Regions from separate parts of the Ancylobacter pratisalsi genome, predicted to be linked through region 1. Evidence: predicted binding sites of a transcription regulator. Region 1 holds the regulator's gene; each other region holds the start of a gene.
What was found. Region 1 encodes LexA, which represses DNA repair genes until DNA is damaged. Its sites were predicted from a motif close to TGTTCNNNNTGTGTTCNG; they were not measured.
Positions count from the first base shown of each region.

Region 2: the regulator LexA is predicted to act here: its motif matches at 1,900-1,917, upstream of G3A50_RS12065 (ImuA family protein).
Region 3: the regulator LexA is predicted to act here: its motif matches at 1,528-1,545, upstream of G3A50_RS12135 (PA0069 family radical SAM protein).

Region 1 covers NZ_CP048630.1:4,231,813-4,236,474, reverse strand. The annotation lists gene G3A50_RS19735 (GntR family transcriptional regulator) at 1-35, shown strand, start outside; gene atzF (allophanate hydrolase) at 78-1,904, opposite strand; gene lexA (transcriptional repressor LexA) at 2,099-2,791, shown strand; gene G3A50_RS19720 (ComEC/Rec2 family competence protein) at 2,954-4,662, opposite strand, start outside.
Region 2 covers NZ_CP048630.1:2,569,466-2,574,127, forward strand. The annotation lists gene G3A50_RS12055 (DUF983 domain-containing protein) at 1-373, shown strand, start outside; gene G3A50_RS12060 (aminotransferase-like domain-containing protein) at 386-1,789, opposite strand; gene G3A50_RS12065 (ImuA family protein) at 1,933-2,814, shown strand; gene G3A50_RS12070 (Y-family DNA polymerase) at 2,900-4,327, shown strand; gene G3A50_RS12075 (error-prone DNA polymerase) at 4,335-4,662, shown strand, end outside.
Region 3 covers NZ_CP048630.1:2,585,611-2,590,272, forward strand. The annotation lists gene ypfJ (KPN_02809 family neutral zinc metallopeptidase) at 1-219, shown strand, start outside; gene moaB (molybdenum cofactor biosynthesis protein B) at 223-783, shown strand; gene G3A50_RS12130 (glycosyltransferase) at 802-1,386, opposite strand; gene G3A50_RS12135 (PA0069 family radical SAM protein) at 1,728-2,837, shown strand; gene G3A50_RS12140 (VOC family protein) at 2,834-3,343, shown strand; gene G3A50_RS12145 (DsbA family protein) at 3,757-4,443, opposite strand; gene G3A50_RS12150 (DUF721 domain-containing protein) at 4,578-4,662, opposite strand, start outside.

The sequences.
Region 1 (4,662 bases):
ACGACGCGTATGAGCAATACGCACAAAACGTGTGATATCAGCAATTTAACGAGATTTTCGGACTCTCTTCCAGAACCTCAGCCGCCGACGGGCTGGCTTTCTGCGCGCCGTGCCTCCTCATCCGCGAGGAACGCGCGCCAGCCGCCGAAAGCGGTGATGTCGCGCGCGGTTGCCGCGGCGGCCGCCTCCATCAGAAAGCCCTTCACCTCGGTGCCGTCGTCTAGTTGCACGGTTCCCACCCCGAGCGGGGCAGGAATTCCGGCGACCAGACGGCCAAAGGCATCCGCCGGGAGCGCCCACACTTCGCAGTCGATCGCCGCGCCCGATCCCGGCCGCCCGCGCAGCAGGCCGGGCCGGCGCACACGCCCTTCCGGCAGCAGATGAAGCCGATAGTCGGCGCTGGTGCGCGCCGCGCGCAGGAACACGGCGCCCGCGGCAAGCAGATCACCATTGAGCGGCAGGCCGGACAGATGCGCGCCGAACAGGGCGAGTTCGAGATATCCCGGCGCCGCGCGCACGCTCGCCGCCGGGCGGGTGACCAATGGCGCGCCCGTCGCGCCCATGGTGAGACCGGTATCGGCGTGGAAGCGGGCGCCCAGCGCCGCCAGATGCGCGTCCCGCCCCGCAGGCGCCAGCAGGGTCACGCCGGCCGGGGCGCCGTCCGGCCGGATCTCGGCCGGCACCGAAAGGCCGCACATATCCAGCAGGTTCACGAAGTTGGTGTAGACGCCGAGGTTGCTGTTGCAGCGCACCGGCTGCGCCAGCATCTCCTCGACCGTGTAGACGGTGGGCATGGTCGGCACCGTCAACGCATCGAAGCGACCGAGAATCGCCCGCGCTTCCACCTTCAGCTCCGCCAGGCGGTACTGTCCCCGGAAGGCGTCGACGGCGCTCAGGCCGCGCCCTTGCTCGACGATGGAACGCACCACCGGGTGAAAGGAGGCCGGGCGCGATTCCAGGAAGGGGCCGACCGCAGCCAGACGCTCGGCGACCCACGGCCCCTCGTAAAGCAGCTTCGCGGTTTCGAAGAACGACGTCATGTCGATTTCCTCGACCCGGGCGCCAAGAGCCTGGAAACGGGCGACGGCGGCGGCAAAGGCCTTCTCGGCCAGCCGATCACCGAAGCTGACCAGATCCTCGCGGCGCGGCACCGCCAGAAGCGGCTTGGCAGGAAAGCCCCCAGGCTGGCCGACGGGAAGCGGGCGTGAGAACGGATCGGCGTCATCGGGACCCGCGGCGACGCGCAGCACCGCAAACGCATCTTCCACGGACAAGGCAAACACCGAGACACAGTCGAGCGTGCGGCAGGCCGGCACGACGCCATTGGTCGAGATCAGCCCCAGACTGGGCTTCAGCCCGACAATGTTGTTCAGCCCAGCCGGCACGCGGCCCGATCCCGCCGTATCGGTGCCGAGGGCGAAGGGCACCAGCCCCGCCGCCACCGAAACAGCGGAGCCCGAGCTCGAACCGCCGGGCACCAGATCCGGCCGCACCGCGTTGCGCGGCGTCCCATAGGGCGAGCGCGTGCCGTTCAGCCCCGTGGCGAACTGGTCGAGATTGGTCTTGCCGATGACGATGGCACCGGCCCGGCGCAACCGAACCACGACCGACGCGTCGCGCGTCGCGTCATAGGCAAAGTCCGGGCAGGCGCAGGTGGTGGGCAGGCCGGCGACGTCGATATTGTCCTTCACGGCGAAGGGAATGCCATAGAGCGGCAGGGTCGCCGGGTCCAAGCCCTCCAGCGCCTTGAGCGCAGCCGCAATCGCCTTGGGCGGGCTGATCGACGTGAAAATGGCAGGATCACCGTGTCGCTCGATGAGCTCGACGCAGCGCGCAATAGTGTCCGCCGGACGCGCAGCGCCCGAGCGATGCGCTGCGAGAAGGTCCGAAATCGTGCCGATCAATGTGTCACCCTTCCTGTTCCGCCCGATAATGCACAACACTTGCGCACAATGGAAGCCATTGCATACACGATCAACGAATTGCGGCTCGACTGCCGGCGCTTAGCGATCCAATTACCGATTGTGGAACACAAAAAGAACGGATAGTGTTTGTTCGTGATTTGTTTTCATTGCGCGGCACGGACGGAGTAGGATCGATGCTCACTCGCAAACAGCATGAGCTGCTTCGCTTCATCAATGATCGCCTCAAACAGGATGGGGTGCCTCCCTCGTTTGAGGAGATGAAGGACGCCCTGGATCTCAAATCCAAGTCCGGCATCCACCGGTTGATCACGGCCCTCGAGGAACGCGGCTTCATCCGCCGCCTGCCCAACCGGGCGCGGGCGCTGGAGGTCCTGCGGCTGCCGGAAGATTCCCAGCCCACACGCTCTTCGCGCAATTTCGCGCCAAATGTCATTGAGGGCAGCCTCGGCCGGTCGCGCGCGCCCGTCGACGACAGTGCCTCGCGTTCGGTGTCGATCCCGGTGATGGGCCGCATCGCGGCGGGAACGCCCATTTCGGCGATCCAGAGCCGCGATCAAACCATCTCCATGCCCCCGGAAATGATTGCCGGTGGCGAGCATTTCGCGCTCGAAGTGCGCGGCGATTCGATGATCGAGGCCGGGATTCTTGACGGTGATCTTGCCCTGATCCGCAAGAGCGACACCGCCAATAGCGGCGACATTATCGTGGCGCTGATCGACGACGAGGAAGCAACCTTGAAGCGGCTGCGCCGTAAGGGCGCCTCCGTCGCGCTGGAAGCGGCGAACCCCGCATATGAAACACGCATTTTCGGCCCCGACCGGGTCCGCATCCAGGGGCGTCTTGTCGGGCTTTTCCGGCGCTACTGACATGACCACGCCGCGCGGATGCGCCGAATGCTGGAGGGACCGGCTGGCGCGGCATCCCGTGGAGGGACGACGGGAGACGGCGTGATCCGGCAAGGCGCGGCGTAATTTCAGTGGTGGCGGGGCGTCTGTTTGGTTCCCTGGGTTCACGCGGGTATTCAGGGTTCAGTTTTCCGAGGCGTTCACGGCATCGTCTGGCCCGTCGGCCCCAGGGTCGACATCGGGCGTGGAAGCGTTATCGGGATCCGCCTCCCGAACCGCCGCCGCGCCCCGTGCCCTTGGGATCGATGGACGGTTGATCGTAGAATCGGTCGCGGGAACCGATGCGGACCGGCGAAGGATATCGGCCGCGGCGGGTGCAGGTGGCTGCCAGGGCCGTGGCGCCCCGGCCGGTCGCGCCATTATCAATTCCCATTCTTTCGTATCCAGATACTGAGCCGCCAGCCCCCCGTGCTGGCGGTACGCGTCGACATAAAGAACCGTCGCCGCGCAATCCTCCGGGGGCTCGTAGGGCGTCACGACCAGATCGGCCCGCCGACAGTCCTCGAACAGGGACGCCCGGTCCCGCGAATAGGCCACACGCGCCGCGTTCGGACCGGGCAGCGTGCAGCCGAGGGAATCGCACGCCGCCACGGCCGTCAGCCGCTCCGATGCCTCCGTGCCCCGCGCCCCTTCCGCACTGAGCCACTGGCCGACCTCGAACCGTTCGGCAAGGCGTGCCGTGCGGGTGCCCATCAGCGCAAGGTTCCCGTCGGGTCCGCGAACCGCCACCGTGCGGGCCCGCGAATCGACGTAGAGGTCTGGGCGCGGTGCGGTGAGCGTGATCCACGCCGCGCACCCCGCCAACAGCGGCGCCACGAGCGCGAGGCGCGTGCGCAGCAGGCAAAGAGCCGCCAGGGCGAGGCTCATCAACACCAGGCTCGCGATCGGCATGGCTGCTAGGCCGCGATCCGCGCCCGGCAGAGCCGACACCGCGGCCGCAATGGCAATCATCCGATCGATGCCCCAGCCCATCACCCGCCAGGCCGGGCCATCCCAGCCAAACGGCATCAGAAGAGACCCCGCCAGCCCCGCCGGCATCACGATGGTCGAGACCACCGGCATCGCGGCCAGATTGGCGAGGAGGCTCAGGGGCGCAAGGCGCTGGAAATGAAAGGCGGCGAAGGGCGCGGTCGCCAGCCCGGCCACCAGTGAAGTGAGCGCCAGCGCTGCTATGTAACGCGCCGGCCAGAGCGACCAGCGCCGCGCGCGCGGCCCCCCGGACGACGGCACCAGCAAATGCCCGAACCGCTCATAGGCGGCCACCAAGGCCAGCGTGGCGGCGAAGGACATCTGCGCGCCCGGATCGAGGATCGCCCATGGCATCAGCGCCATGACACAAAGAGCCGCGATCGCCAGGGTGCGCAGGGTAAGAGCGGGCCGGCCGACGATAACCCCGAGCAGCACCAGCAGGGTCATCACATAGGAACGCTGGGTCGGCACCTCGGCTCCGGACAGCAGCAGATAATAGGTCGCGGCAAGCAGCGCGGGCAGCGCCGCCCAGCTCTTGATCGGGTAGCGCAAGGCGAGAGCGGGCGAGAGCGCCAGCAACGCCCGGGCCAGGAAAAACACCGTCATCGCCACCAGCGCCATGTGCAGCCCCGAGATCGACAGCACATGCGACAGGCCGGAGATGCGCATGCTCTCCTCGATGCTCTCCGGCACGCCGTCGCGCAGGCCCGTCACCAGCGCGACCGCGATGCCCCCCGCCCCGCCCGACAGCGTTGCGAGGATTCGGGCGGCGATGGCCTCCCTGCTGCGCTCCAGCCACGCGGCGAAGGCGAGGCCCGGCGGCGGTTCGGGTCCGGGCACGATCTGCACCTTTCCCAGCGCGT
Region 2 (4,662 bases), 1.7 Mb from region 1:
GCCTTTCGAGTGCGGCGTGAAGGGATGCTGTCCGCGCTGCGGGCAGGGGCGCCTGTTCAACGGGTTCCTGACGCTGGCGCCGCGCTGCGAGGTGTGCGGGCTGGACTATTCCTTCGCCGACCCCGCGGACGGCCCGGCCTTCTTCGTCATCTGCTTCGGCTGCGTACCCTCGGTGCTGTTCGGGCTCTGGCTCGAAGTCGCGTTCCAGGTGCCTTACTGGGTGCACCTGTTCACGACCCTGCCGGTGATGCTCGCCACCTGCATCCCGCCACTGCGCCCGCTCAAGGGATGGCTGGTCGCCAGCCAGTACTATTACAAGGCCGAGGAGGGGCGTCTGGTCGAGGCGCCCGCCGGGCCCGGTCCCCGCGCGTAAGGCGCTTTCTGCCTACGCCTCACTCCCGGCTCCTGACGCTTCCCCCTCGATCAGCCCTGCCAGCGATTCGAGCGCCTCGGCGAGGCGCGCCCGGTCGGCCACGGCGCCGAGGGCGATGCGCACCGCCTGCCGCGCGGTTCCATCGACACTGAACGCCTCGGCCGGCATGACGCCGAGCCCGCGCCGCCGCGCCGCCTCGATCAGCCGGGCGCTGTCCCAGTGCGCGGGCAGGTGCTGCCAGACATGCAGCCCATCGGGATGCGCGCGTGCCCCCGCCGGCAGCAGCGCCTGCGCCAGGCCCTGGCGCGCGCGGGCCTCGCGGCGGATGGCGCCGAGCAGATGCGTTGCCGTGCCGGTGGTGATCCAGCGCGTCACCAGCGCGGTCATCAGCGGCGCCGGCATCAGGGTGAGTGCGCGCAGGGCGCCGGCAAGCCGCTCCGGATCTTCCCGCGCGGGAATGACGACAAAGGCCGTGCGCAGGCCCGGCGCCAGGCATTTGGCCAGGGTGGCGAGGTGATAGGCCAGATCCGGCAGCAGGCTGGCGAGAGCCGGGGCGGGCTGGTCGATGAGGCGGCTGTAGGGATCATCCTCGATCACGGTGAGGTGGTAGGCGCTGGCCACCGCCGCGATCTCGTGGCGCCGTGCCGGCGGCATGGTGAGGGTGGTCGGGTTGGCGATGGTGGGCTGGACATAGAGCGCGCGGGGCCTGAGCTGGTGACAGGCGCGCGCGAGCGCTTCCGGCTCCATGCCGTGGGCATCGCCGGGGATGGCCTCGACGGTGAGGCCGAGGCGGGCGCAGGCGGCGAGAAAGCCGGGATAGGTCTCGGGATCGGCGAGAATGACGTCGCCGGGTTTGGCCAGCACCGAGAGCAGGGCGGCGAGCGCGGGCTGGGTGCCGGGGGAGATGACCACCCGCCGGGGATCGAGCGGGCCGAAGCCGGGCTCCAGCCACTGTGTCGCGGCGAGCCGGTCCGGGGCGGAGCCGGGGCCGATGTGATAGGCCATCAGCACATCGGCATTGGTGCGGGCGAGCAGCGAGGTGAGCCCGCGCTCGATCAGCGCCCCGAGCGACAGGCCGCGCGGGGGCGGGGGCATCAGCATCGACAGGTCCAGCGCCGGTGTGGTCGCGCCCGGACCGCCGGGAATGAACGAGCCGCGCCCGGTCACGGCATCGATGAGGCCGCGATGGCGGGCTTCGCTGTAGGCGCGCGTCACCGTGGTGAGATCGACCTGCAACTGTTCGGCGAGGGCGCGCTGGGTCGGCAGGCGGTCGCCCGGACGCAGCACGCCGCGCGCCACGGCATCTTCCAGCGCGGCAAGAATCTGGGTGTAGAGCGGCCCCGCCGCGCGGTCGAGCGGGCCGATCCAGCCCGGGGTGGCAAGCGGCTCGAAAACGGCGGGTTCACTGTCCTGCATGGCGTCGGCTCCCGCACCAGCCTTGCCGTGCCTGCGCGCCGCGCGCAACTGCGGCGTCGTCATTGGCTGTGAAGGACGCTTGACTCGCGCGGCGGAACGAGTCGTTTTAAGGGAACATAACATGAACATATGTGAGCGCGACCATGGGCCCTGCCCGAGATGTTTCCGCGCTGAGGCAGCTGCTCGCCGGTCTTGAGGCGGAGCGCCTGTCCGGCGAGACGTCCAGCTTCCGCCTTGGCGCCAACGGGCCGGGCCCCCTCGCGCTCGGGCGTGGGGCGCTGCACGAGATTCAGGCCGTGCAGGGGGCGGACATGGCGGCGGCGGCCGGTTTCACGCTGGCGCTGGCGTTGCGGGCCAGCGCGGGTGCCGAGGCGGCGGGGGACTCTTTTCCGCGCGGCGCTGCATCGGCCGTCGCCCCGCCACGACCGGTGCTGTGGGTGCGCCAGGACATGGTCGAGGCCGAGCTTGGCCGGCTCGACGCCGACGGCCTCGCCGCGCTCGGGCTCGACCCCGCGCGGCTCATCCTGGTGCGGGCTTCGGACGCGGCCACGGCGTTGCGCGCGGGCGAGGACGCCCTGCGCTGCGCGGCGCTCGGGGCCGTGCTGATCGAGACCTGGGGCACGCCGAAAGCGCTCGACCTGACCGCCACGCGCCGCCTTTCGCTGCGCGCCGATGCCTCAAGGGTCACCGGCTTCCTGCTGCGCGGGGCGGGGCAGCCGATTCCCACCGCCGTGGCGACACGCTGGCGGGTGGCGCCGGCCGCCTCCTCCCCGCAGGGCGAGGGCCATGCCCCCGGCGCGCCGGCCTTCGCCGCCACGCTTCTGCGCCATCGCGGCGGGGAAGGCGGGCGCCCGGTCGAGGGCGGTACCTGGAACCTGGAGTGGGACCGTGAGACATGTTCCTTCCGCGACCTCGCCGCGCTACCTCGCGCTGTGGTTCCCGTTCCTTCCGGCCGACCGGCTGGAGCGGACCCGGCGCGCGCGGGGCGGGAAGACGGCCTCGCGCGGCTGCGCCGTGCAGGCTGATGGGGCGCGCTTTGATGGTGCTCCCGCGCCTTTTCCCCCCGCGCCTTCTCCCTTCGCACCGTTGCCGCTGGTGTTCGTCGAGACCGTGAAGAACGCCCGGCGCCTTGCCGCGGTGGACCGGCAGGCGCGCGCGTGCGGGCTCGTGCCCGGCCTGACGCTGGCCGATGCGCGTGCGCGCCTGCCCGACCTTGCCGTGGTCGAGCATGACCCGCTGGCCGACGCCGCCTTCCTGGAGCGGGTGGCCGACGATTGCGACCGCTGGACGCCGCTCGTCGCGCTGGACGGGACGGACGGGCTCACGCTCGACATTACCGGCTGCGCGCATCTGTTCGGGGGTGAGGCGATGATGCGCACACGCCTTATCGCCCATCTTGAGCGCCATGAGCTGGGCGCCGTCGGCGTGATCGCCGGCACGGCGGAGGCCGGGCAGGCGCTGGCGCGCGCGGGCCGGGGCGGGGCGGGTAAGGGCGGCGTGGTGCCGCCGGGGCAGGAAGCGCGGGCGGTGGCCGGGCTGCCTGTCGCCCTGCTCGGCATTGGCGAGGACATCGCGCGCGGGCTTTCCCGTGCTGGGCTGAAGACCATCGGCGACCTCGCCGCCCGGCCCGGTACGCCGCTGGCTGCCCGCTTCGGCGAGGACCTGCTGGTGCGCCTTCGCCGCACGCTCGGCCAGGAGGATGGGCGCCTCGTGCCGCGCCGGCCGCTGCCGGCCTGCATCACCGAGCGGCGCTTTGCCGAACCGATCGCCCGGGTGGAGGATATCGAGGGCGCATTGTCGCTGCTGATCGCGGATCTCGCGCTGATGCTGGAGGCACGCGGGGCGGGCGGGCGGGCCTTCGAGGCCTCGTTCTTCCGTGCCGATGGCGCGGTGCGGCGGCTGAAAGTGGAGACCGCCCGCCCCTCGCGCGATGTCGCGGCGCTGATGCGGCTCTACCGCGAGCGGCTCGAGACGCTGGCGGACCCGATCGACCCCGGTTTCGGCTTCGACCTGGTGCGGCTCGGCGTGCTGCGGGCCGAGCCGCTCACCCCCGCGCAGGTGAGCCTCGACGGACGCGCGATCGAGGAAGAGGAGGTCGCCGCGCTGACCGACCGCCTCGCCGTGCGGCTGGGGCGCGAGCGGGTGCTGCGTTTCCTGATACGCGACACCCACGACACGGACCGGGCGAGCGCGCTGGTGCCGGCGGGCGAGCGGGTGCCGGCGGTGGCGCTGCCCGAGGACAGGCTGCCGCGTCCGCTGACCCTGTTCGACCCGCCCCAGCCGATCGAGGCGCTGGCGGAGGTGCCCGACGGGCCGCCGCTGCGCTTCCGCTGGCGGCGCGTGGTGCACGAGGTCGCCCGCGCCGAGGGGCCCGAGCGCATCGCTCCCGAATGGTGGCGGCGCGAGGAGGGCACACCGACGCGCGACTATTTCCGGGTGGAGAACCGCGAGGGACGGCGCTTCTGGCTGTTCCGCGCCGGGCTCTATGAGCGCGAGCCGGGCGCGCCGCGCTGGTTTCTCCACGGCCTGTTCCCGTGAGGCGGCGATGAGCTTCTTTGCCGAGATGGTGGTGGCCTCGAACTTCTCCTTCCTGCGCGGGGCCTCCAGCGCACAGGCGCTGGTGACGCAGGCGCTCGCCCTCGGCCATGCCGGTATCGGCATCGCCGACCGCAACACCGTGGCGGGCGTGGTGCGCGCGCATGCGGCGCTGGAGAGGGCGCGGGAAATTCATGCCGAGGCGCACGCCGAATGTCTGGCCGAGTGCCGGGTCGCGACAGGGCAGACGCCCGACCCCCTCGCCGCACGCCCTGCGCTGATAGAGGACGATCCGCTGGCGCAGGTCGCCCGCGCCCGGGGACGGGAAGCCGCCGCGC
Region 3 (4,662 bases), 1.6 Mb from region 1:
GCCGACGCGCAGTGGCAGATTCTGGAGAAGGGCGATGTCGAGGAAGCGCTGAACGCGGCCTCGGCGATCGGCGACGACACGCTGCAGAAGCAGTCGCAGGGCTATGTGGTGCGCGACAGCTTCACCCACGGCTCGTCCGCGCAGCGGGTGAAGTGGTTCCGCACCGGCCTCGACAGCGGTTCCATGAACAAGTGCAACACCTTCCAGGGCAGCATCTGAACCATGACCGCCACCCACGCCGACAAACCCTTCGTGCCGCTGTCGATCGCCGTGCTCACGATTTCCGACACGCGCCGTCTTGAGGACGACCGCTCCGGCAACACGCTGGCGGAACGAATCGAGGGCGCCGGCCATCGCCTTGCAGCGCGCGCCCTCGTGCCCGACGATATCGAGACCATCCGTGCCAGGGTCGCCGGCTGGATCGCGGATGCGGGGATCGATGTGGTGATCACCACCGGTGGCACCGGATTCACCGGACGCGACGTCACGCCCGAGGCCGTCGAGCCGCTGTTCGAGAAGCGGATGGAAGGCTTTTCAACCGTGTTCCATATGGTGTCGTTCCAGAAGATCGGCACCTCCACCCTGCAAAGCCGGGCGACGGCGGGGGTCGCCAACTCCACCTATGTGTTCTGCCTGCCGGGCTCGCCGGGGGCCTGCCGTGACGGCTGGGACGAGATCCTCGTCCACCAGCTCGATATCCGCCACCGGCCGTGCAATTTCGTCGAGATCCTGCCGCGGCTGGATGAGCACCTCAAGCGCGGCAAGCTGCGCGCGCCGGCCTGAGCGGCGGGTCGGAAAGCCTCAGCGGGCCGGCAGCAGCATCTGCGAGCGAAGCAGCACCAGACGGGCGCGGCCCACCCGCGCGATCAGGCGGCGCTGGGCCTGCGCGCCGGGCTCGTGACCGCCCAGCGCCTCATAGAAGCGGCGATGAATCAGCAGCCCCTGTTCCGGTCGGGGACGGCCGGTAAGCGCGTGGCGGGCGACGGCGATCGCCTCCTTCAGGCGCGGGGCCACGCCGAAACCATCCAGCGCAAGGCGGAAAGTGGCCGCGCGCCGGTCGACGGTGCCGGTGCGCTCGGCCTGGTCGGTGAAGCCGCGGACCTCGCGCGCCCAGCCTTCCTGCAGAATTCCGTCCGGCTCCAGGAACAGGATCCACGGCGCCCGCGCCGCGCCCGCGCCCTGCCGCCGTCGCGCGCCGGAGCCGTCCGGTCCATGCAGATATTCACAGCCGGCGGCATCGGCGATCTCGGCGATCTCGGGCGAATCGCCGGTGTCGACCAGCAGCACCTCGCGCACCACGCCAGCCGCCGCCCCTGGCACCAGAGAGGCGAGAGTGGGGATCAGCAGGCGGTGGGATCCGCTGGTGGGAATGACGACCGAAATCACGCTTGGCTGCAGCTTCCTGGGAGACGGAAAGAGGGCGGACGGCTTGACGGCGAGAACAGCCCGCGCGGCGAACACAAGGCGTTGCCCTGCCTATAACAAGCGCCCGCGCCCGTGAAGCGGCAGCTGTCATATTTCGCCCAATGTTCTTGATATGTTCCGTTCGTCGCGCTAAGAATCCGGGCATGGAACGCCGCACCGAACCCCGCATCCCGCGAAAGACGCCCCCGATCGCCGCCGCGATGGCGCCGCCGAAGCATCTCGGCCGGCTTGCCGAAGAGCGCCGCGTCCGACGCGCGAAGGAGGAGGACATCGCCGCTCGCGACGTCTCCACGCTTTCGGAGATGGATGGCCCGCCCGAGGAGGCGGCGCCGGGGATCGATGGGGAGCGCCGGCGCGGGCGCGGAGCGCTTTCCAACGCGGCGGGGCGCTTCGAGCCGCGCGCGCGTGAAGCCTTCGACGACGGATGGCAGAGCCTGGACGATCTGCCCGCGTTCCGCACCAGCGTGACGGTGGAGCGGGCGCGCACCATCATCAACCGCAACGAATCGCCCGATGTCGGCTTCGACCGTTCGATCAATCCGTATCGGGGGTGCGAGCATGGATGCGTCTACTGCTTCGCGCGGCCGACGCATGCCTATCACGGCCTGTCGGCGGGGCTCGACTTCGAGACCCAGCTGTTCGCCAAGGCCGACGCGCCCGAGCTTCTCGCCAAGGAACTGGCGAGGCCCGGCTACGAGCCGCGCACCATCGCGCTCGGCATCAATACCGATGCCTATCAGCCGATCGAGCGCGAATGGCGGCTGACGCGGCGGATTCTGGAAGTGCTGAGCGACTTCGGGCACCCGGTCGGCATCGTCACCAAATCCGCCCTGGTGCTGCGCGATCTCGACATTCTCGCGCCCATGGCCGAGCGTGGGCTGGTGAAGGTGGCGCTGTCGGTGACCTCGCTCGACCACAAGCTGGCGCGCCTGATGGAGCCGCGCGCCGCGACGCCGATGCGGCGCATCGAGACCATCCGCCAGCTCAGCGCGGCCGGCGTGCCGACCGCCGTGCTGGTGGCGCCGGTGGTTCCGGCCGTGACCGACGCGGAGATGGAGCGCATCCTCGACGCGGCGGCAGCGGCGGGCGCATCCGAAGCCGGCTATGTGATGCTGCGTGTGCCGCTGGAGATCCGCGACCTGTTCAAGGAATGGCTGCTCGCCCACTTTCCGGACCGCTACCGCCATGTGCTCACCTTGCTCAAGGAGCTGCATGGCGGCAAGGAATACGATTCCACCTTCGGCAAACGCATGACCGGGAGTGGCCCCTATGCCTGGACGCTGGCGCGGCGCTTCGAGATTGCGGTGGAGCGGCTGGGCCTGAACCGCCGCCACACCCGGTTGACGACGCGGGCCTTCACCCGGCCGCCGCGCACGGGCCAGCAATTGTCGCTTTTCGGAGAGGACGCATGAACATCGCGGTTGAGTGGGAAACCGGCGGCGAGCCCGCGGCGGAACCGGGGAGTCCCAGGGCCCGGCGGCGGGACATTCCGGCGCTGCATATGTCACTGGTGACACTGGGCGTCTCTGACCTGCCGCGTGCCACGGCGTTTTACGAGGCGCTGGGGCTTGAGCGGAAGATGCGGGCAGCCGAGGGCGTCGCCTTCTTCATGGCCGGCCCCGTGGCGCTGTCACTCTACCCACGGCACGAACTGGCGGCTGATGCGGGGGTGATTGATGGGCGTCGCGGCCAGTTTGGCGGGATGGCGCTGGCCTGCAACCGGGTGAGCCGGGCCGAGGTCGACGCGACGCTCATTCGCGCCGTGGCGGCGGGCGGGCGGGCGCTGCGCCCGGCGCAGGCAACCTTCTGGGGCGGGTATTCAGGCTATGTGGCCGACCCCGATGGCTATCCGTGGGAGATCGCCCACAATCCCGGCTTCGCGATCGACGGCGAAGGACGGCTGACACTGCCGGCGTGAGGGGAGGGGGCTGAGATCACCGGCGGGTTGGTCCGGTGGACAGTCACTACCTGTAGGCGCACGGCTTGGTCGGCCACCATATGGGCACGCACCGCTCGGCGCGCACCCTCTTCAAGTACCCGGCGGGCCGGTTTCACGGATCGGCGCGCCGTGGCCCGGCTTGTTACGGAGCGGCCGGGAGCGAAGCTGGTCAACCCGGTAATCGACATGCACTGGCGGGCGGCGCGTTGGCTTGCGTCCGCCCGCATGCGGTTTCGATACGTAGGGGCGCGCGTCGCGTCCCATGACGTTCTCACCCGGCAATGTTCGCCCGCGACGCCGTTCATACCCAGCGCCGTTCACACTCAGCGCCGTGCACACTTGGCATCGTTCACATCCGGCGCCTTTCGCGTGCGGCGCCGGAGGCGGCCGGCTCAGTTCGCGTTGAGCAGGGGGGCCAATTCCTTGTCGAGTTCTTCGGGGGTCATCGCGCCGGAGATCTTCTTGCCGTTGATGAAGAAGGTCGGGGTGGAATCGATGCCGAATTCTTTCGCGCCGCGCTGGGCGACCTGGTCCACCTCACCGGCGAGCTTCTGGTCGTTCAGGCAGGTGTTGAACTGCTCCTCGCTCATGCCGCCCTGCTTGGCGATGGCGAGAAGGGCCTGCGCCGGGTTGTTGTTGAAGGCCCAGTTCTTCTGGGTCTCGAACAGGGTGTCGACCATCGGGTAGTACTTGCCGTCGCCGGCGCAGCGCGCCAGCATGAAGGCGGCCTTGGCGACGATGTCGAGCGGGAATTCCCGGAGGATGAACTTCACCTTCCCGGTGTCGATGTATTTCTCTTTAAGCACCGGATAGGTGGTTTCATGGAAATGCGCGCAGTGTCCGCAGGTCATCGAAGCGTATTCAACGATGGTCACCGGGGCGTCAGCCTTGCCGAGCACCTGGTCGGGCAGGGCGCCGGGCGCCATAAGCTCCACCATGTCCACCGTCTGCGCCTCGGCGCGGCCGATGAACCCGATCTGCCCCAGGCCGAAGCTCTGCGGGCTGGCGATCGTGAAGAGGGCGGCCGCGGTAAGGGCGGTGGTGCCAAGCCCTTCGAGGAAGCGACGGCGATCGATCATGAACGGTCTCCAAAAGGAAGCGCGGTGCCGATCCACCGGCCCCGGTGCTGTTAGCGCCTACAGGCAGCGCGTAAACATGGCAACGGTGGGGCATGGCCGGAGCTTGTCACCGCTGCGTGAAGTTGAGGGGCGGTTCACCACCGCGAGGGCCTGCGTGGTGGCGGTGTCTGGCGGGGACGGTGCTCGCGCGCGACCAGTGCGCCCAGGCGCGAGAGCGCG